DNA from 2 places in the Bradyrhizobium sp. USDA 4369 genome. Region 1 is predicted to be linked to the other one. Evidence: riboswitches for the same ligand, from Rfam matches in the RefSeq annotation. Region 1 holds a riboswitch; the other holds the start of a gene.

The links. Region 1 has a riboswitch for cobalamin ahead of ACVIJ6_RS20455 (TonB-dependent receptor plug domain-containing protein). Riboswitches for the same ligand answer to the same signal wherever they lie in the genome.
Region 2: it holds a riboswitch for cobalamin, as region 1 does, so the genes downstream of both, ACVIJ6_RS34515 (HupE/UreJ family protein) here and ACVIJ6_RS20455 (TonB-dependent receptor plug domain-containing protein) in region 1, are expected to answer to the same signal.

Annotation. Positions count from the first base shown of each region.
Region 1 is NZ_JBSRYH010000001.1:4,549,765-4,559,555, forward strand. It holds gene ACVIJ6_RS20420 (threonine dehydratase) at 1-889, shown strand, start outside; gene ilvN (acetolactate synthase small subunit) at 1,025-1,567, shown strand; gene ACVIJ6_RS20430 (class I SAM-dependent methyltransferase) at 1,571-2,260, shown strand; gene ACVIJ6_RS20435 (LysE family translocator) at 2,496-3,101, shown strand; gene ilvC (ketol-acid reductoisomerase) at 3,252-4,271, shown strand; gene ACVIJ6_RS20445 (hypothetical protein) at 4,594-5,169, opposite strand; gene ACVIJ6_RS20450 (DUF6925 family protein) at 5,234-6,232, opposite strand; gene ACVIJ6_RS20455 (TonB-dependent receptor plug domain-containing protein) at 6,263-8,332, opposite strand; cobalamin riboswitch at 8,446-8,659, opposite strand; partial or broken gene ACVIJ6_RS20460 (hypothetical protein) at 8,668-8,778, shown strand; gene ACVIJ6_RS20465 (TonB-dependent receptor plug domain-containing protein) at 8,791-9,791, opposite strand, start outside.
Region 2 is NZ_JBSRYH010000001.1:7,583,422-7,593,212, forward strand. It holds gene cobN (cobaltochelatase subunit CobN) at 1-2,073, opposite strand, end outside; gene cobW (cobalamin biosynthesis protein CobW) at 2,083-3,120, opposite strand; gene ACVIJ6_RS34510 (DUF1636 domain-containing protein) at 3,138-3,533, opposite strand; gene ACVIJ6_RS34515 (HupE/UreJ family protein) at 3,537-4,169, opposite strand; cobalamin riboswitch at 4,288-4,480, opposite strand; gene cobU (bifunctional adenosylcobinamide kinase/adenosylcobinamide-phosphate guanylyltransferase) at 4,516-5,052, shown strand; gene cobO (cob(I)yrinic acid a,c-diamide adenosyltransferase) at 5,094-5,702, shown strand; gene ACVIJ6_RS34530 (cobyric acid synthase) at 5,706-7,184, shown strand; gene cbiB (adenosylcobinamide-phosphate synthase CbiB) at 7,177-8,148, opposite strand; gene cobD (threonine-phosphate decarboxylase CobD) at 8,171-9,202, shown strand; gene ACVIJ6_RS34545 (GAP1-N1 domain-containing protein) at 9,324-9,791, opposite strand, start outside.

The DNA.
Region 1 (9,791 bases):
GCTGGGGACCGAGGTCGTCGTCAAGCACGAGAACCACACGCCGGCCGGCGCCTTCAAGGTGCGGGGCGGGCTGGTCTATGTCGACAACCTCAAGCGCACGCAGCCGGAGGTCCGCGGCCTGATCACCGCGACGCGCGGCAATCACGGCCAGAGCGTTGCGTTCGCCGGCCGCCGCAACGGCCTGCCGGTGACGATCTACGTGCCGCGTGGCAACTCCGTCGAGAAGAACCGCGCGATGGCGGCGTTCGGCGCCGAGCTGATCGAGCATGGCAGCGACTTCCAGGAAGCGCGCGAGGAGGCCGGGCGTCACGCGGCGCGCGATGGTCTGCAGATGGTGCCGTCGTTCCATCCGGATCTCGTGCGCGGTGTTGCGACCTATGCGCTGGAGCTGTTCCGCTCCGCTCCCGATCTCGACGTGCTCTACGTCTCGATCGGGCAGGGCTCCGGCATCTGCGGCTGCATCCTGGCGCGTGACCTGCTCGGCCTGAAGACCGAGATCGTCGGCGTGCAGTCGACGGAGGCGCCGTCCTATGCGCTGTCATTCGCGGCGCGCACCGTGGTGACGACCAACAGCGCGGACACCAAGGCCGACGGCCTGGCCACCCGCAGCCCCGATGCCGATGCGCTCGCGATCATCTTCAAGGGGGCATCGCGCATCGTGCAGGTCAGCGACGCCGAGATCGCCGAGGCCGTCCGCATCTTCTGGACCGACACGCACAATCTCTCCGAAGGTGCCGGCGCAGCCTCGCTCGCGGCGGCCCTGCAGGACAAGCGCAAGCTCGCCGGCAAGCGCGTCGGCCTGGTGCTGACCGGCGGTAATATCGATCTGGATCTGTTCAGGCGCTGGGTCATGCCGGCGGCCGCTGAAGAAGTGGCTGGGGCGTCGTAATGGGCACTCTGCACACCACACACACCGCGTCATGCCCGGGCTTGTCCCGGGCATCCACGAGCCGCGCAAGCGATGTGCGACGTGGATGGCCGGGAGAAGCCCGGCCATGACGACTTGGCTAACACGGGGACAGCAATGAACCAGCCAGCATCCGCCTATTTCATCGAAGACCGCCACGATCCCAACGAGACGCACACGCTGTCGGTGCTGGTGCAGAACGAGCCCGGCGTGCTCGCGCGGGTGATCGGCCTGTTTTCCGGCCGCGGCTACAACATCGAGAGCCTCACCGTCTCCGAGACCGAGAGCCAGAAACACCTGTCGCGCATCACCATCGTGACCACGGGCACGCCGATGGTGATCCAGCAGATCAAGCATCAGCTCGACCGCATGGTCCCGGTCTATCGCGTCGTCGACATGACCTTGACGAAGCGTGCGATCGAGCGCGAGCTGGCGATGATCAAGGTGCGCGGCACCGGCGAGCCGCGCGTCGAGGCGCTGCGGCTGGCGGATGCGTTCCGCGCCCGCGTCATCGATGCCACCACGGAAAGCTTCGTGTTCGAGATCACAGGCAACACCGACAAGATCAGTCAGTTTATCGATCTGATGCGTCCGCTCGGGCTGGTCGAAGTGGCCAGGACCGGCATTGCGGCGATCGGGCGGGGACCGGAAGGGATGTGAGCCATGCTGGCGCGCGACTGGTACTACAACGAACGGAACCGGATCGGGCTGGATCATGCCGTGGCCTCGATCTACGGTGCGGGGGATGATGCGGACGAGCGCGCGCGCGCGGCGCTCAAGATGCTGGGCGTCAAGCCCGGCTGGCGAGTGGCCGATATCGGCTGCGGCAATGGCGTGCTGGCGACGGAAGCGGCGCTGCTGGGCGCGGTCGTCGATGCCATCGACATCTCCCCGGCGATGCTGGCGCTGACCAAGATCTACACCCGCGACCGCCGCACCGCGGTGCGGATGCATTCGGCCGGCCTGCTGTCGTTCGCTTATGAGGCCAATTCCTACGACCTGATCGCCAGCGAGTTCACGCTGCATCATCTGCCGGACTTCTGGAAGGCGGTGGCGCTGGCGCGGATCTACGGCGCGCTGAAGCCGGGCGCGCAGTTCTTCCTGCGCGACATCGTCTATGTCAGCATGCCCGACGGTGCCGATCGCTCGGTCGAGCAATGGGCCGAGTTCAACATCAAGAACCACGATCTCGCCCGCGACAGCGTCATCACCCATATGCGCGACGAGAACTCCACCTTCGCCTGGGTGATGGAACGCATGCTGACCGAAGTCGGCTTCGTCCTGGTGTCCGCCGACTACCATGCGCCGATGCACGCGACCTATGTGCTGCAGAAGCCGGCGGGGCAGGGCTAGGCGAGCTGTGTTGATGTTTGCGCGAGACGGCGAGGCGAGCACGCTGCCACCCTCCCCTGGAGGGGCAGGGTCGTTTCACATCGCGCGAAGCCGCGATGTGAGCCGGGGTGGGGTGATGCCTCCACGCCGGAGCTGCGCCTGGGGCCCACCCCACCCCGATCGCGCATGGCATCCGCGATCGACCCTCCCCCTCCAGGGCAGGGTGAAGAGTTTTCGTACCCCGCGAGCCTCGTGAATGTCCCAGCAGCTCCTCATCGCCTTCGTTACCTTCGCCTTCGTGATGGCGTTCACGCCGGGGCCGAACAACATCATGCTGCTATCGTCGGGCGTGACCCACGGCTTCCGCCGCACGGTGCCGCACATGATGGGCGTCAGCTTCGGCTTCGCCTTCATGGTCGGCGCGGTCGGCTTCGGGCTGGCCACGGTGTTCATCCGCTATCCCGTGCTGCAGGAGGTGCTGAAATATCTCGGCGCCGCCTATCTGATCTATCTCGCGGTCGCCATCGCATTCTCCGGATCGGCCAAGACCGACGACACCACGGCGTCGCGCGGTCCGATGTCGTTCTGGGGCGCGGCGCTGTTCCAATGGGTCAATGCCAAGGGCTGGGTGATGGTGATCAGCACCATCACGGCCTATGCCGCCATCGCCCGCTTTCCCGCCAACGTTGCGTTGCAGGTCGCCATCAGCTTTGTCATGGCGATCGGCTCGACCATCACCTGGACCCTGTTCGGCACCGCATTGCGGCCGCTCTTGAGCTCGGAGCGCGCGGTCCGCGGCTTCAACATCTTGATGGCCGTGCTGCTGCTGGCCTCGCTCTATCCCGTGTTCATGGACGCATGAGAGGGGCGGCCGCCATGCGAGATCGGGGTTTCCATAGCACCTCAAAATGCTCTAGACACGGGCCGGATTTCGTCCGGGCGCAGCCGCCCGTGCCTCACCCAAGCGTCTGACTTTCCAGCCAATTCCGGCCATCTCAAAGAGGAAACGACAATGCGTGTCTACTACGATCGCGACGCCGATCTGAACCTGATCAAGGGCAAGAAGGTCGTCATCGTCGGCTATGGCAGCCAGGGCCATGCCCATGCGCTGAACCTGAAGGATTCCGGCGTCAAGGACGTCGCGATCGCGCTGCGCAAGGGCTCGGCCTCGGCCAAGAAGGCCGAAGGCGCCGGCTTCAAGGTGATGGAAGTCGCCGAGGCCGCGAAGTGGGCCGACCTGGTGATGATGCTGACCCCGGACGAGCTGCAGGGCGACATCTACCGCGAGCACCTGCACGACAACATGAAGCAGGGCGCCGCGCTCGTGTTCGCCCACGGCCTCAACGTGCACTTCAACCTGCTCGACCCGCGCCCCGATCTTGACGTGCTGATGATCGCGCCGAAGGGCCCTGGCCACACCGTCCGCTCCGAATACCAGCGCGGCGGCGGCGTCCCCTGCCTGATCGCGATCGCCAAGGATTCCTCCGGCAACGCCCATGATCTCGGCCTGTCCTATGCGTCGGCGATCGGCGGCGGTCGCGCCGGCATCATCGAGACCACCTTCAAGGAAGAGTGCGAGACCGACCTGTTCGGCGAGCAGGCGGTGCTGTGCGGCGGCCTGGTCGAGCTGATCAAGGCCGGCTACGAGACCCTGACCGAGGCCGGCTACGCCCCGGAGATGGCCTATTTCGAGTGCCTCCACGAGGTGAAGCTGATCGTCGACCTGATCTATGAAGGCGGCATCGCCAACATGAACTACTCGATCTCCAACACTGCCGAGTACGGCGAGTACGTCACCGGCCCGCGCATCATCACCCCGGAGACCAAGGCGGAGATGAAGCGCGTGCTCGACGACATCCAGTCCGGCCGCTTCGCCCGCGATTGGATGCTGGAGAACAAGGTCAACCAGTCCTCGTTCAAGGCCACCCGCGCCCGCCTGTCGCAGCACCCGATCGAGGAAGTCGGCGCCCGCCTGCGCGACATGATGCCCTGGATCAAGAAGGGCGCGCTGGTCGACAAGAGCAAGAACTGATTGGTCGTGATGGCTGGTCGAGACTGCGGGTCGTGCAGTCTCGACCTGGAGTTCGATTGAAAGCCTCCGCCCTCCTTAGGCGGAGGCTTTTTCGTCACAGCGATGACGATGTCGCGTCGTTCAGCCCCGCTGCCCGCCACAAACCACGCTGTCGTCCCCGCGAACGCGGGGACCCATAACCACCGTCGTTCGTGGTGACGAACGGTGGTGGCTCGGATTTGTTTCCGCCAACGCAGATCACGCGGTATGGGTCCCCGCGTTCGCGGGGATGACAGCTGAGGATGAGGCGGCGGCGCCCCTCTCATGCGCTGATGCTGGTCCGTCAGGACATCGCGCGGCGTGAGAGGCGTGGCCTGAGCAGACGGACGATCTCGCAGACGGCAACGAGCCCGACCAGCCAGGCGGCGCTGGTCAGTCCGAGGCGCGCGACGATCGCAGGCGTGAAGCTCGCCGCGCCGCCGAGCACGGGCGTGGCCGCGAGCAGCAGCAGCTCGTAGGCCGCGTAGGCGCCGAGCAGGGCGGCGGTGAGTGCGAGCGGCGCCGGTGCGGCGCGCAACGCCTGCAGCACGAGGCGCGCGATGAGCGTGGCGCCGAGCGCGGCGGCGCCGATGGCGATCCCCCAGGCCAACGTATTGGCATCGACGGGATAATGCAGGGCGCCGAAGCCGATGCCCTGGTTGACCAGGAAGGCGCCGAGCACGCAGAGCAACGCGGAGCGCAGCGGCAGCATGGCGGCTGCGATCACCGCGAAGGCCGCGAACGGGGTGGCGCAGGCAAAGACGAAGCTCGCCAGCGCGCAGGCGGTGACCAGCAGCGCGAAGCAGAAGGTCGCAGCATGCCGCGGCGGAACGGGCGTGAGGCGGGCCTCCGCTGGGGAGTTGAGGATGTCGAGAGCCATGGGTCGTCTCCTTGGGGGGTGATGGTAGTCCATTCGTGACGAGGGCAACAGCCGCTTGGGCCGTTCAGTGTGGGATCTCCGCGGTCTCGGTTTCATCGCCGGAGCCGGAGTGGTCATAACTGGCGAGCCATGCCGGCAGCGTCGCGGAGTTCACGGCCGATGCCTGCAATTGGCGCAAGGTCACGCGCAGCGTGGCACGCGCGATGCGGTCGTCGGGCAGGGCTGCGTCCGCAGGCGTCCGGTCCGCCGCGACATGCGCCGCGATGTCGCGTTTGAGCGCGACCAGGCGCGGGTCGCCATAGCGAATCAGAAGTTGCTGGAAAGCCGCCAAATGGCTCGTGACGAACGGTGTCGGGCGGCCGAGCGGGTCGCGCAGGGGATGCGGCGGATAGGCGTGGGCGCAAGGGATCCAGCCGTCCGGCAGAGGTTCGGTCGCGGCGTGGGTGCGGCCATGGGCTAGCAGCTTCGGCAGGATGTGGGTGTGCGGTCCGTCCGGGCTGCGGCCGCCCGGCGGCGGGATCGGCTGGAAGATCTCGGCCCGGCCGATGCGGCTGATGAAGACGCGGTGCGGACTCGCCGCCAGCATCACCTGCATCAGCTCGCCGCTGGCCGCAAAGAGTGAGACGCCGGCATGCCGACGCAGGGCGGCAATCACCTCCGGATCGTTGCTGCGGACGCAGACGTCGACCTGCAGCGTGGACAGGCCGAGATCGAACAGCACGGCGTCCCGGTCCTCCGGACGCAGGGCCTCGTGGTCGGGGCCGAGTTCGGTGATGCCGGTTCGCCCGTGCATCGCGCAAGCCGTGCGCGGCAGGCACAGCGCCACGCGATGGCTCCAATCGTCGCGCGTCGGTAACTCCGATGCGATCAGGCGAAGGTCGGCATGGGTGCGGAAGCGAATGCCGCCCCGCGCCGTCACCGCGCCGATCATGCCGGCATCATCGAGATGCTGGACCGGTTCTCCTTCATCGCGCGTGAACTCCCCGATCGCACCGAAGGTGCCGAGGCTCCAGCCGGTGTCGCTGTCGGCGAGGAAATCCCGAAGCTGATCCATGGGCGTCATGTCATCTCTCCCCGTCGTGACATCATCGTCCTACTGCACCCCGAAGCTCGCCACCCGGATGCCGCCGAACACGCCGAGGCCCGGAGCCAGGAAGCCGGTCAGGTTCTGATAGTGGCGGTTGAACAGGTTATCGATGCGGCCGAACAGCTTGACCTGGTCGGAGACCGCGTAATCGGCACGCAGGTTCACGATCGTATAGCCGGGCGCGACGAGGCCCGAGGTCATGCCGTCGCGGCTGACGTCGCGCCAGTCGCTGACGCGCAGCAAGGTGGCCGACACCGTCAGCGGGGCCAGCGGCGTCCAGACCACTGTCGCGCTCCATTTCTCCTTCGGACGGCGCAGCAGCTGCTGACCGGTCGTTGCATCGACCGCGCGCGTGAACGTATAGTCCGCGCGCAGCGAGAGCCGGTCCGTCAGCTTCGCTGTCACGAAGCTCTCGGTGCCCTCGGTGGTGGCGAGTCCGACATTGGCGTAGGAGGTGAAGGTCGCATTGGAGTTGATGAGATCGGTGATGCTGGTGTGGAAGTAGGTCGTGCCGAAGCGGATGCGCTCGTCGAACAGCGGCTGCTCGAATCCCGCATCATAGCCGCTGCTCTGCTCCGGCTTGAGGTTCGGATTGGCGAAGAAGTTGAACGCCGGAAAGTCCTGATAGAGCTGGCTCAGGGTCGGCGCCTTGAAGCCGGTGCCGTAGCTCGCCTTCAGCTTGGTTTCGGTGATCGGCAGGATCACGGCCGGTGCGATCCGGTAGGTGCCATGGCTGCCGAACTGATCGTTGATGTCGTTGCGCAGGCTCGCGACCAGGAACATGCGCTGTGCGAACTCCGTCTGCACCTCGACGAAGCCGGCTCTGTTGCTGTTCTCGGCCGTCAGGCCCGTGGTCTGGAGGCGGTCGGTCTGCTGCTCGAGCCCGACGATGAAATTGTTGTGCGGAGCGAGCTCGGTGACCGCGTGCCAGTCATATTTGATGCGCCCGCCGGTCGAGATCGCGGCGAGGGGATTGCCCGCGGTGAGATCGGACGTCCGGTTGTTGACGTAGTTGACGCCGAAATAGTTCCTGATGCGGCCGTCGAGCAGCGACCACACGGCTTCCTCGCGCGTGGCGAACTGCTGCACGGCATGGGAGCTCTGGGTCGCGTTCGGGACGCTGGGAAAGCCGCCGTCGCCGGTGAACAGCAGGGTCGCGTCCGTATAGCGCACCACTGAATTCAGCGACCAGGCCTCGTTGAGGTCGATGCCGAATTTGGTCGAGGCGGTAACGTTGTCATAGGCGTTGCCGATCGCCTTCTGTCCCGCCGGCAGCAATTGCTGCGGCGTGACCGGAATGTCGCCGGCATGGAGATGCGCGACGTTGACCGCATAGTTCACATTGTCCTCAGACCCGCTGACGCCGGCCGACTGGTTGAAGGTCTGATACGTGCCGGTCTCGATCGACGCGGTTGCCCGCGCCGGGCCATCGCCCTTGCGCGTGATCACCGAGATGACGCCGCCGATCGCATCGGAGCCATAGAGGCCGCTCTGCGGCCCCCGGAGCACCTCGAATTGCTGGATGTCCGAAGTCAGCAGGTGGGCGAACTCGAATGCGCCGTTGGCATTGGTGACGTCGCCGACATCGATGCCGTCGATCAGGATCTTGGTGTGATTCGAATTCGTTCCGCGGGTGAAGACCGAGCTCTGCCCGCCAGGGCCGCCGGTCTGCACGACGTTCAAGCCGGGAATGGCGGCGAGGATGTCGGGCACGCTGCGGAATTGCTGCGTAGCGATGTCCTTGGCCGTGACGACGGTGATCGCGTTCGCCACATGGGCCGCCGGGGTTGCGATGCCGGTCGGGCTGACGACGAGTTGTGCGTTGGCCTGGGCGGCGGCGCTCTGCGCGGCCGCCGGCTGCGATGCGCGTGCGCGCGGCGTCTGCGCCCCACGCTGCACGGCCGGCTTCGGAGCCGGCTTGAGCGGCGGGTCGACCTCGACCGGCGGCAGCAGGTTGGGGGAGGCGGATTGCTGGGCGATAGCCGGAGCCACACCGAAGGTCGCAATGGAAAAGAGAACGGCGGACGACAACGAGCCGGCGCGATGGCGCCGGACGGCGGATAGGGAAGAGAACACGAGGGAACCTCGGCATGACGTCAGTGGCACGTCACCGCGAACGAGGTCTCATGCCGGCCAATGCTGCCCGGCGTGAAAACGATGCCAATAAACGCCCCGACCGGCATCTTCGCGTGTGACCACGGCTGACGGCAGGTCTCCTGGCTCGCGGGTCATCACCTCAACGCCGCCTTCCCAGGACCGAGAATTCCCAGTGGCATCTGACGTGAGATTCGCCGCTTACAGTTGCGGGGGCAGCTGCGGCCTTCGAACGACCCGTTGAGGACGTCCGGCACCGCATTCCCTTTTGAGCCCCGGTCAGGGGGCACCGTCACCACCACAGTAGGTGTGCGCGTGTGGCCGAGTCAATCGCGACGATGATGGCGCCGAAGGGACCCGGCCACACCGTCCGCTCCGAGTATGAGCGCGGCCGTGTGCCCTGCCTGATCGCGACCGCAAAGAGCAGTGTGTTGGCATCGTCACTGCAACCCCGAGGTGGCCATCCGGATGCCGCCGAACATGCCGAAGCCGGGCGCCAGGAAGCCGGTCGGGTTCTGGTAATGGCGGTTGAACAGATTATCGATCCGGGCGAACAGCTTGACCTGGTCCGAGAGTGCGTAGTCGCCGCGCAGATTCACCAGCGTATAGCCGGGCGCGACGATGCCGGTGGTCGTGCCGTCGCGGCTGACATCGAGCCAGTCGCCGACGCGCAGCAGGGTGGCCGACAGCGTCAGCGCATCGACCGGCAGCCATGTGGCGGTGGCGCTCCATTTCTCTCTCGGCTGGCGCAACAGCTGCTGACCGGTGCTCGCGTCGACCGCGCGGGTGAACGTGTAGTCTGCGCGGAGCGAGATGCGATCGGTCAGTTTCGCCGCGACGAAGCTCTCGGTGCCTTCGGTGGTGGCGAAGCCGATATTGGCGAAGGAGGTGGCGTTCGCGTTGAAACTGATCAGGTTGGTGATGTCGTTGTGGAAGTAGGTCGCGCCGAAGCGCAACCGGTCCTCGAACAGCGGCTGCTCGAAGCCGGCATCGTAGCCGATGCTCGCCTCCGGCTTCAGGTTCGGATTGGCGAAGAAATTGAAGGCCGGAAAATTCTGATACAACTGGCTCAAGGTCGGCACCTTGAAACCGGTGCCATAGCTCGCCTTCAGCCGGGTCTCGGTCCCCGGCAGGATCACCGCCGGCGCGATCCGGTAGGTGCCGTGGCCGCCGAACCGATCGTCGACGTCGTCGCGCAGGCTCGCGACCACGAACCAGCGCTTGGCGAATTCGGTCTGCAGCTCGACGAAGCCGGCCTTGTTGCCGTTCTCGGCCAGGACGTCGGCCGCCTTCAGCCGCTCGGCCTGCTGCTCCACGCCGACCACAAGATGATTGCGCGGGGAGAGTTCGGCCACTGCGCGCCAGTCATATTTGATGCGCTCGCCGGTGGCGATGGTAGGCGCCGGATTGCCGGGCGCCAGATCGTAAGACCAGTTGTTGA
Region 2 (9,791 bases), 3.0 Mb from region 1:
GGCCGCCGGTGCGTCCGGAGCCTGGCCGAACACGTGGAGGCGGTCGCGCACAGCCAGCTCCTTGATATCGCAGAGCTGGGCGTCGAGCTGCGCCACCGCCTCGCGGCCGTTCATCGTGCGGTCGAGCCCGCAATCGGCGGCGAGACCGCTCTGCCAGGCCCGCGCGATGATCTCGTCTTCCAGCAGTCTGAGGCGGCGCCGATCGAGCCCATCGGCTTCGGCATATTCTTCGACCAGCCCCTCCAGCTCCAGCAACGGTCCGTGCAGACCGGCCTGCGCCAGCGGCGGCGTAAGATGTCCGAGCGTCAGCGCTGCAAGCCGGCGCTTGGCCTGCATCGCCTCGCCGGGATTGTTGACGATGAAGGGATAGATGACGGGAAGCGGGCCGAGCACGGCCTCCGGCCAGCATGTGTTCGACAGCGCCAGCGCCTTGCCCGGCAGCCATTCCAGCGTTCCATGCGCGCCGAGATGAACCAGGGCATCGATCGTCTCGACCTCGCGCAGATGCGCATAGAGCGCGACGTAGCCATGCCGCGGCGGCACGGTCGTGTCGTGATAGCCGGATTTGCGGTCCGCGCGACTGCCGCGATCCGGCTGCAGCAAAATGCTGAGCTTTCCCGCGCGCAGCACCGGAAATCGAAAGGCGCCATCGCGAAACGCCGGGTCGGCTGCGGCCTCGCCCCAGCACTCATGCAGCGCATCCTGCAGCGCTTCCGGCAACAGCTTCAAAGTGCTCTGATAGAACGCGAACGGCACGACGAGGTCATCCGCCTCGTCGCGCAGCAACGCTTCGATCTGCGCGGCCGTCGGAGGAGCGCCGCCAAGATCGTATCCCGCCTGAGCCAGCAGCTGCACAATGGCCGCAGCGCTCGCGCTGGTATCGAGGCCGACCGCATAGCCGCGACGCCCGCCGCGCGCCGGGTAGTCCGACAGCATCAGCGCGATGCGGCGCTCGCCCGCCGGCGTCGCGCGCAGCAGCGCCCATCGCGCAGCGAGCCGGGCGACATAGGACACACGATCCGTCTGCGGAACGTAGCTGATGGTACCGAACTGCAGACGCTCATCCGCCGCGGCCTCGCCCTTGAAGGCGATCGGACGCGCCAGCAAGCGGCCGTCCAGCTCCGGCAGCACGACATTCATGGCAAGATCGGTCGGCGAAAGGCCGCGCGACGAGGCGGCCCAGGCTTCTTCGGTGCTCTGCGCCTGGATGATCTGCAGCACCGGCGCGTCGGCTGCGTCCAGCACGGTCGAGCCGTCATCGCGCAACGCGGAGAATGCGGTCGCATTCAGGACGATCGCGGGACACCGCGTCGTGATCAGTCGCCCTATCGCATCCGCGATGCTCGGATCCTTCAGGCTGGTCACCGCCACGGCCGCCGCGGCGAGCCCCTCGCGCTCGATCGCCCGCATCAGTTCCGCAATTCCCGCCGTGTCGGCGGCAAGCAAGCTGGCGCGATAGAACACGATCAGCGCGGCTGGCCGCTTGTCATCGCCAGAACAGAGATCGTCGATGGCGACGGCGCCACGATCCGGCACGAAGCCGACGATCGAACCGATCGCGACCGGCTCGGCAAACGTCGCGTCGCGGCCGAGCAGCATGGCCAGATAGTGCAGCGCCTCGCGCGCATTGCCGATGCCGCCCTCGTGCAGATAACCATACAGCCGCGCTGTCGCCTCTTTCGGCAAGGTCGAGAACTCATCGAGCCGGTCATCGGCGCGGTCATCTCCCGGCAGCGCCGCCAGCAGGATCTTGCGGCTCCGGCAAACCGCCGCGATGCGCTCCACCCCATAGCGCCAGTAGTCGAGCCCACCGAGGCAACGCACGACGACGGCGCCCGCCCCGAGGATGACGCTGTCGATGTAGAGATCCACCGACATCGGATGCTTCAGCCGCTTCAGGCTCGCGAGCCGCAGGCTGGGCAACTCAGCCGCCGATGCGGTCCACGCCCCCGCCAGCGCCGACAGGTCACTGTCCGAAAACGACAGCACCACGATCTCGGCCGGCGACTGCGCGAGATCGACGGCCTGTTCGAGGTCGTCGAGATCAGCGCCGGATGTCGCCAGGAGATGCATCGCCCTCGCCTATCCCGTGATCAGGCTCTGGATCGCAGCCGCATCGAGGCCACGCTCGCCGATCACCACCAGCCGGCCCCGCCGCGTCTCCCCCGCCCGCCACGGACGCTCGAACTGGTGCTGGATGCGGTTGCCGACGGCCTGCACCAGCAGGCGCAGCGGCTTGCCGGCCACTTCCACGAATCCCTTCACGCGCAGCACGTCATGCGCATCGACGGCCGCGGCAATGCGATCGACGAGCGCGTCCGGCGAAATCTGCGCGGGCACGTCCAGCACGAAACTCTCGAAATCGTCATGATCGTGCTCGGCCTCGTTGTCGTGATGCGAGGGGCGCGCGGCGAGGTCCTGCTCCGCCGCGGCGCCGAGTCCGAGCAGAACGGACGCGGACAGCCTGCCATGCTCGGTCGCGATCACCTTGACGGCGCGTTGCACCTTCGCAGCGATCTCGGCCGCGACATCCTTGCGCTGCTGCTCGCTCAACAGATCGCTCTTGTTCATCACGACGAGGTCGGCGCAGAGCAGCTGATCCTCATAGACCTCCTCGAGCGGGTTGTCGTGATCGAGCGAATCGTCGGCCGCGCGCTGCGCGGCCAAGGCCTCCGGATCATCGGCGAAGCGGCCGGCGGCGACGGCAGGGCCATCGACGACAGCGACCACGCCATCGACGGTCACACGCGTCGCAATCTCCGGCCAGTTGAAGGCCTGCACCAGCGGCTTCGGCAGTGCGAGGCCCGAGGTCTCGATCACGATATGCTCGGGCGGCTCCTTCTGGTCGAGAAGGCTCTTGAGCGCCGGCACGAAATCATCCGCGACCGTACAGCACAGGCATCCGTTGGACAGCTCGACGATGCGATCCTCCGGACAGTCCGGCACGCCGCACCCTTTCAGGATATCGCCATCGATGCCGACATCGCCGAACTCGTTGACGATGATCGCGAGCCTTCGGCCATTCGCCGTCTCGATCAGGTTGCGCACCAGCGTGGTCTTCCCTGCGCCAAGGAAACCGGTGACGATGGTGCAAGGCGTCTTGGCGTAGGACTTGGTCATGGCGAGAGCTCTCGTCTTCAGCGCGGCAACGACAGCGCGGGCACCCGCGCAACGGTGTTCTTGCGGATGTATTCCGGACGCTCGCGCCAGGCCGGCAGACCGGCCTCGTGACGCTGATGCAGCTGAGCGAACGTCAGCACATCCTGCGCATGAATGTCGGGATCGAGTGCGCCGAGCACATAGGTCCATTTGCCGGGCGCAGTCACTGCAACGGTGCAGGCACGGTTGCAGTTCGACAGGCACTCGACGCCGACCACGGCGACACCGGCGCGCTGCTCTGCAGGCGCGGCCTCGATCGAGGCGAGCAGACGCGCTCCAGCCCGCGGCTGGTCAGCCGACGCACTGTCCACGCCCTGCGCGCGGCAAGTGATGCAGACGAACAGCGTCGTCTGCCCAAGCTCTGATGCGGTCATCAATCAGCCGATCACGCCGGCCGCCGTCGCCGCCGCGACACCGCCCACCAGAACGATGGCGGCGCCCGCGACGCGCAGCGCGATTGGCTCAAGCGTGTCGGCCTTCGCGGACAGCGCCTTCGTGCCCAGGAATGCTCCCGCCGCGATCAGGGTCTGGATCACGAGCAGGCCGGCGAAATAGGCCCGGAGCGGGGTGTTTTCGGCGCCGACGATCGACTCACCCAGCGCATAGCCGTGCACGAGGCCGGTCAGAGCAAACAGAGCCGCGACGGGCAGCACGCCGAATTGGCCGCGCATCACGACCAGGAGGCCGACCACCGCGGTGGAAAGACCGACCAGCAGCTCGGCGGCCGGAATGTTGGCCTTGGCCAGATGCAGACCGACGCCAGCGATCATTGCGGTGGTGAAGGCGAGCACCGGTGCAAAGCCGCGCCCGAGCAGCGCCGCAACGATGCCGGCGCCCACGATGGCCGCCAGATGATCGAGCCCGATGACGGGATGACCGAGACCGGACAACAGACCTTGCGCGAAGGTCTGCGGCAGCTTGCCGCCCATCATGTGATGGGCAAAGGCGGGCTCGGCTGCGAGCAGGACAAGGCTCGCGAGCGCTAAGGACGCAGTGCGGTTGAACTTCATGGCCATCTCCGTCGCTTGCCGGCTCCCCAGAGGGCCGGACGATGCGCTGCATCCGACGGCACCCCGCCCATCCCGGCGGGATCAAACCAGCATCGCGACTCCCCGCGCGACGGGTCGGCCAACAGCAATGTCGACGGCAGGTCTCCTGGCTCTCGGGTCGCTGCGTGAAACCACCTTCCCGGTTTCCCAGTGGTGTCTTGGCCTCACACTCGCCGATTACAGTTGCGGGGGCAGCCACGGCCTTGGGTTCAGAACCCGCACCGTGTTCCCTAAATCTCTCCTTTCGGAGAACCGTCATCCTGTTAGATACGGGTCGCGCCAAAGCCCGTCAATCGGAATCGTCCCCATGGACCCTGCCCCGCCGCCCCCCGCCCAGCCGCGCCTGACCTTGGTGCTCGGCGGCGCGCGCTCGGGCAAGAGCCGCCATGCTGAGGCGCTGGTGACGACGAATCCGCCGCCCTGGATCTATGTTGCGACCGCGCAGGCCTTCGACGATGAGATGACCGCGCGCATCGCGCAGCACAAGGCGCGGCGCGTGGCGGGATGGCAGACGCGGGAGACCACCCATGATCTCCCCGCTGTGGTCCGCGGCCATTCCGGCTCGCGCATGCCGCTGCTGATCGACTGCCTGACACTCTGGCTCAGCAATGTGATGCTCGCCGAGATGGATGTCGCGGCTTGCTGCGCCGATCTCATCGATGCGCTCGCTGCAGCGTCCGGTCCGATCGTGGTCGTCTCCAATGAGGTCGGTCTCGGCATCGTCCCGGACAATGCGCTGGCGCGCGCATTCCGCGACGCGCAGGGGCGGCTGAACCAGGACGTCGCAGCGGCGGCCGATCGGGTGATTCTGATGGCGGCGGGACTGCCACTGATCTTGAAATGAACCGGGCTTAGACCGGACTTGGACATGAAAGGGATTTGCCGATGACCGAGAGCGCCGAGGATGCCCGCCACAAGGCCAAGATGGAAAATCGCAAGGCGGTTCAGGATGCTGAGGTGGCGTCGAAGACCGTCGAGAAGGGCCTGCTGATCGTCCACACCGGCAAAGGCAAGGGCAAGTCGACCGCAGCCTGGGGCCTGATGCTGCGCGCGCTGGGCCGCGGCTTTCGCGTCGGCGTCGTGCAGTTCGGCAAGGGCGCGTGGGAGACCGGGGAGCGCAAGGCGATCGAACGCTTCGGCGATCAGGTGTCGTGGCACACGCTTGGCGAAGGCTTCACCTGGGAGACGCAGGATCGCGCGCGCGACGTCGCCGCGGCCGAGCGTGCCTGGGGCAAGGCGAAGGAGCTGATGGCCGATCCGTCAATCCGGCTGCTGATCCTCGACGAGCTCAACATCGCCTTGCGCTATGACCATCTGCCGATCGGCGACGTGGTCGCAACGCTGGCCGGGCGCCGGCCCGATCTGCACGTCGTCATCACCGGCCGCAACGCCAAGCCGGAGCTGATCGAGGCCGCCGATCTCGTCACCGAGATGAACCTCGTCAAGCATCACTTCGCGGCCGGCGTGAAGGCGCAGGAAGGCATCGAGTACTAGTCCATGCCCGCACGCGCCATCATGTTCCAGGGCACCGGCTCCGACGTCGGCAAGTCTCTGATCGTCGCCGGGCTCGCGCGGGCGCTGACCTCGCGCGGGCTGAAGGTGGCGCCGTTCAAGCCGCAGAACATGTCGAACAATGCCGCCGTCACCGCCGATGGCGGCGAGATCGGCCGCGCCCAGGCGCTGCAGGCGCGCGCGTCGCGGCGGCCGATGACGGTGCACATGAACCCGGTGCTCTTGAAGCCGCAGAGCGAGATCGGCTCGCAGGTCGTGGTCCAGGGCCGCGTGATCGGCAATGCCAAGGCGTCCGCCTATCAGGCCATGAAGCCGCAGTTGATGAAGGCCGTGCTTGATAGCTTTCATCAGCTGGTCGCCGATACCGACATCGCGCTGGTGGAAGGCGCGGGCTCGGCGTCGGAGATCAACCTGCGTGCCGGCGACATCGCCAATATGGGCTTTGCGCGGGCAACACAGATTCCCGTGGTGCTGATCGGTGACATCGATCGCGGCGGCGTCATTGCGAGCCTTGTCGGCACCCGGGCTGTGCTCGCGCCCGACGATGCCGCGCTCGTCGCGGGCTTCCTGGTCAACAAGTTCCGCGGTGATCCCGCCTTGTTTGCCTCGGGCATGAGCGAGATTGCGACCAGAACCGGATGGACATCGCTCGGGCTCATTCCGCATTTTGCCGATGCGCGCCGTCTGCCGGCGGAGGATGCACTCGGACTGCCCGGGGTCGGAGTGCGGAGCGGAAACCGGCCAAAGGTCGCCGTGCTCGCTTATCCCCGGATCTCCAATTTCGACGAGTTCGATCCGTTGCGGCTGGAGGACGGCGTCGACCTGCAATTCCTCAGGCCGGGCACGCCGATTCCGGGAGACGCAGCCGTCGTCATCCTGCCGGGCTCCAAGGCGACGATCGCCGACCTTGCCGCCTTGCGCGAGGCGGGCTGGGACATCGATCTGCGGGCGCATCTGCGCCGCGGCGGCCGCGTGCTCGGCATCTGCGGTGGCTATCAGATGCTGGGGCGCATGATCAGCGATCCCGACGGCCATGAAGGCGCGCCAGGCACGGTCGCCGGACTTGGGCTGCTCGACCTCGAAACGACGCTGACGGACGACAAGGCCCTGCGCGACGTCGAGGGCAGATTGACTCAAGACGAGGCGCCCTTCCGCGGCTACGAGATGCATATCGGCCGCACCGACGGTCCAGCCGCACAAAATCCCTTCCTCGTGTTCTCCGACGGCCGCCGCGATGGGGCCGTTGCGGCTGGCGGCCAGATCGCCGGCTGCTATGTGCATGGCCTGTTCGCCGATGACCGCCTGCGCGCGCATTGGCTGCGCGGTCTCGGCACCACCGCAAGCGGCCTGTCCTATGACTCCGATGTCGATGCGACCCTGGATGCGCTCGCGGCGCATCTCGAACGCTATGTCGATGTCGACCGCATTCTGGATCTCGCGCGCGTGCCGCGCGCGATCACATGACCACGACGACGGCCAGCGCAGCGACGACGATGCCCTGGATCAGGCACGCGGTCCGATAAAGCCGCAGCGCCTGCCTGATATCGCCCGCGTCCAAAGCCGACCGTCCCTCACCCATCCATGCATCCGCAACCGTTTCACCATCATAGACGCGCGGCCCTGCCAGCCGCAGCCCCAGCGCGCCGGCCATTGCGGCTTCTGGCCAGCCGGCATTGGGCGAATGATGCTTGGAGGCATCGCGTCCGACCGTCTGCAGCGCGGCACGCCAGGAGGCTCCGGGAACGACCGCCGCCGCACCGGCAAGCCACACCGCCGACAACCGGGACGCCGGCAGGTTGATGAGATCATCGAGCCTCGCCGCCGCCCAGCCGAAGGCGCGGTGGCGCTCGGAGAGATGACCGATCATGCTGTCGGCCGTATTCACCGCCTTATAGATCAAGATGCCCGGGAGCCCGCCGACTGCAAGCCAGAACAGCGGCGCAACGATTCCATCCGAAAAATTCTCGGCGAGGCTCTCGATCGCGGCGCGCGCCACGCCGGCTTCATCCAGCCGCTCGGGATCACGTCCGACGATCATCGCCACCGTGCGGCGACCGCCGTCGAGCCCCTCTCTCTCCAATCCCTCAGCGACCGCAGCGACGTGAGTATCGAGGCTACGTTGGGCCAGCAGGCTGCTCGCCAACACAGCCAGGATCATCGTTGCGGCCGGCGCGCCGAACACGGCCTGCACGGCCGATGTCGCGGCCAGGCCGATCGCCATCATCCCCAGGACCAGCAGAGCGACCAGCCCGATGCCCCGAGCCCGGCGCACGGCGAAGCGCGCGTCGGCCCCGTTCCAGCGGCGGTCAGCCCATGCTATCAGCGCGCCGATCCACATGACCGGATGACCGACCCGCTGCACCAGGATTTGGGGATAACCGACGACAGCCTCGATGAGGAGCGCCGCGAGCGCGAGTGAGACGAACATCGCTCTCCGCTGAAGGACAAACATGGACGACAGAGCGACTAGCACGCAGCAGACCCCGCCGGAAGCGATCGTTCACGGCGGCGATCTCGATGCCATCAGCCGTCGCTACCCCGATGCGCGGCGCCCCTGGATCGACCTGTCCACCGGCATCAATCCCGTGCCCTATCCGGTGCCATCGATCCCGCCCACCTCGTGGCAGCGCTTGCCGGCCGCCTCCGAGGAGCGCGCGCTCCGCGCGACGGCCGCCGCGCGCTACGGCGTCGACGCGCCTGAGCAGATGGTGGCTGCTCCCGGCACACAGGCGCTGCTGCAGATCCTGCCGCGGCTGCGCCCGCGCTCGACCGTCGCCGTGCTCGCGCCGACCTATGAGGAGCACGCGCGGTGCTGGCGCGGCGGTGGCCATCGCGTCGGCCTGACTGATGATGTCGGCAAACTGGCCGACGCCGATGTGGCGGTGGTGGTGAATCCCAATAATCCGACCGGGCGGCTGCTGGCGCGCGAGACGCTGGTCAGCCTGGCCGCCACGCTGCGTCGGCGGGATGGCCTGCTGATCGTCGACGAAGCCTTCATCGATCTCTATCCCGCGGACGCGAGCCTGGCGGCGGACCTGCCGCCGGCGACGATCGTGCTGCGCTCGTTCGGCAAGGTCTATGGCCTTGCCGGCGTCCGGCTTGGATTTGCGATCAGCGCCGACGACATCGCACAGCAGCTGCGCGAGCAGCTCGGGCCGTGGGCGGTGTCGGGACCGGCGCTCGCCATCGGGATGACCGCATTGGCCGATGAAGCGTGGCTGCACCAGACACGCGCCCGCTTGGTCAAGGACTGCGCGCGCATCGACGGACTGCTGTCCAAGGCCGGTTGCCTCGCCATCGGCGGCACGCCGTTGTTCCGGCTGGTCGCCTCGGCCCACGCGACTGACATCGCCGAGCGGCTGGCCCGCCGCGGCATCCATGTCAGGCGCTTCCCGGCGCAGCCGAACTGGCTGCGCTTCGGCCTCCCCGGTGATGAAGCCGCGTGGCAGCGCCTGGCGCAGGCGCTCGGCGACGCCGGCTAGCCCGGGAAGCGCTTTTCCGCAGGGCCGACGCATCGCTGGATACTTGGGCCGAGCAGGTCGCCTCCTAAGAGCCGGCAACCATCAGGTTGGCGAAGTATAATGAGGCAGGACCCTTGGCTTTCTAAAGCCAAGGAAAGATTTTCGAGAAGGGGTTCCTGGAGCTGCGCTCCTCTCCGAACAAGACGAGCTCTATCTCGCTGGGAGTAAGGGTTAACCGGTCCAGCACCTCGCGATTTGCGGCGGCAGCGTACAGTTTCGACAAGCTCAAAAGGATCCGTTTATTGAGGTCCCAATAGGCTGCCGAATAGAAGTGCGGCAGGTCGTTGATAAGTATCAACTCCGCTGTCCGCGAGAGGCCCGCGTTGATGATAACCACCCGGAGCTCGGGCAGAACGATTGAAATCAGGTTCCAGCTTTGTGTGGATCCTTCATCGATTGCGCTCCTAAGCAAGACAGCCTGCATGGTCGTACGCTCGTCGCCTTGCACGTCGTCGGCCATATCTAACAGACGTTGCGCGATCTCTTCACTACCCTTCGCAAGGTAACGCGGGTAGCGGAGAATTGAAATGGCTGCTGCGAATTCCTTCGT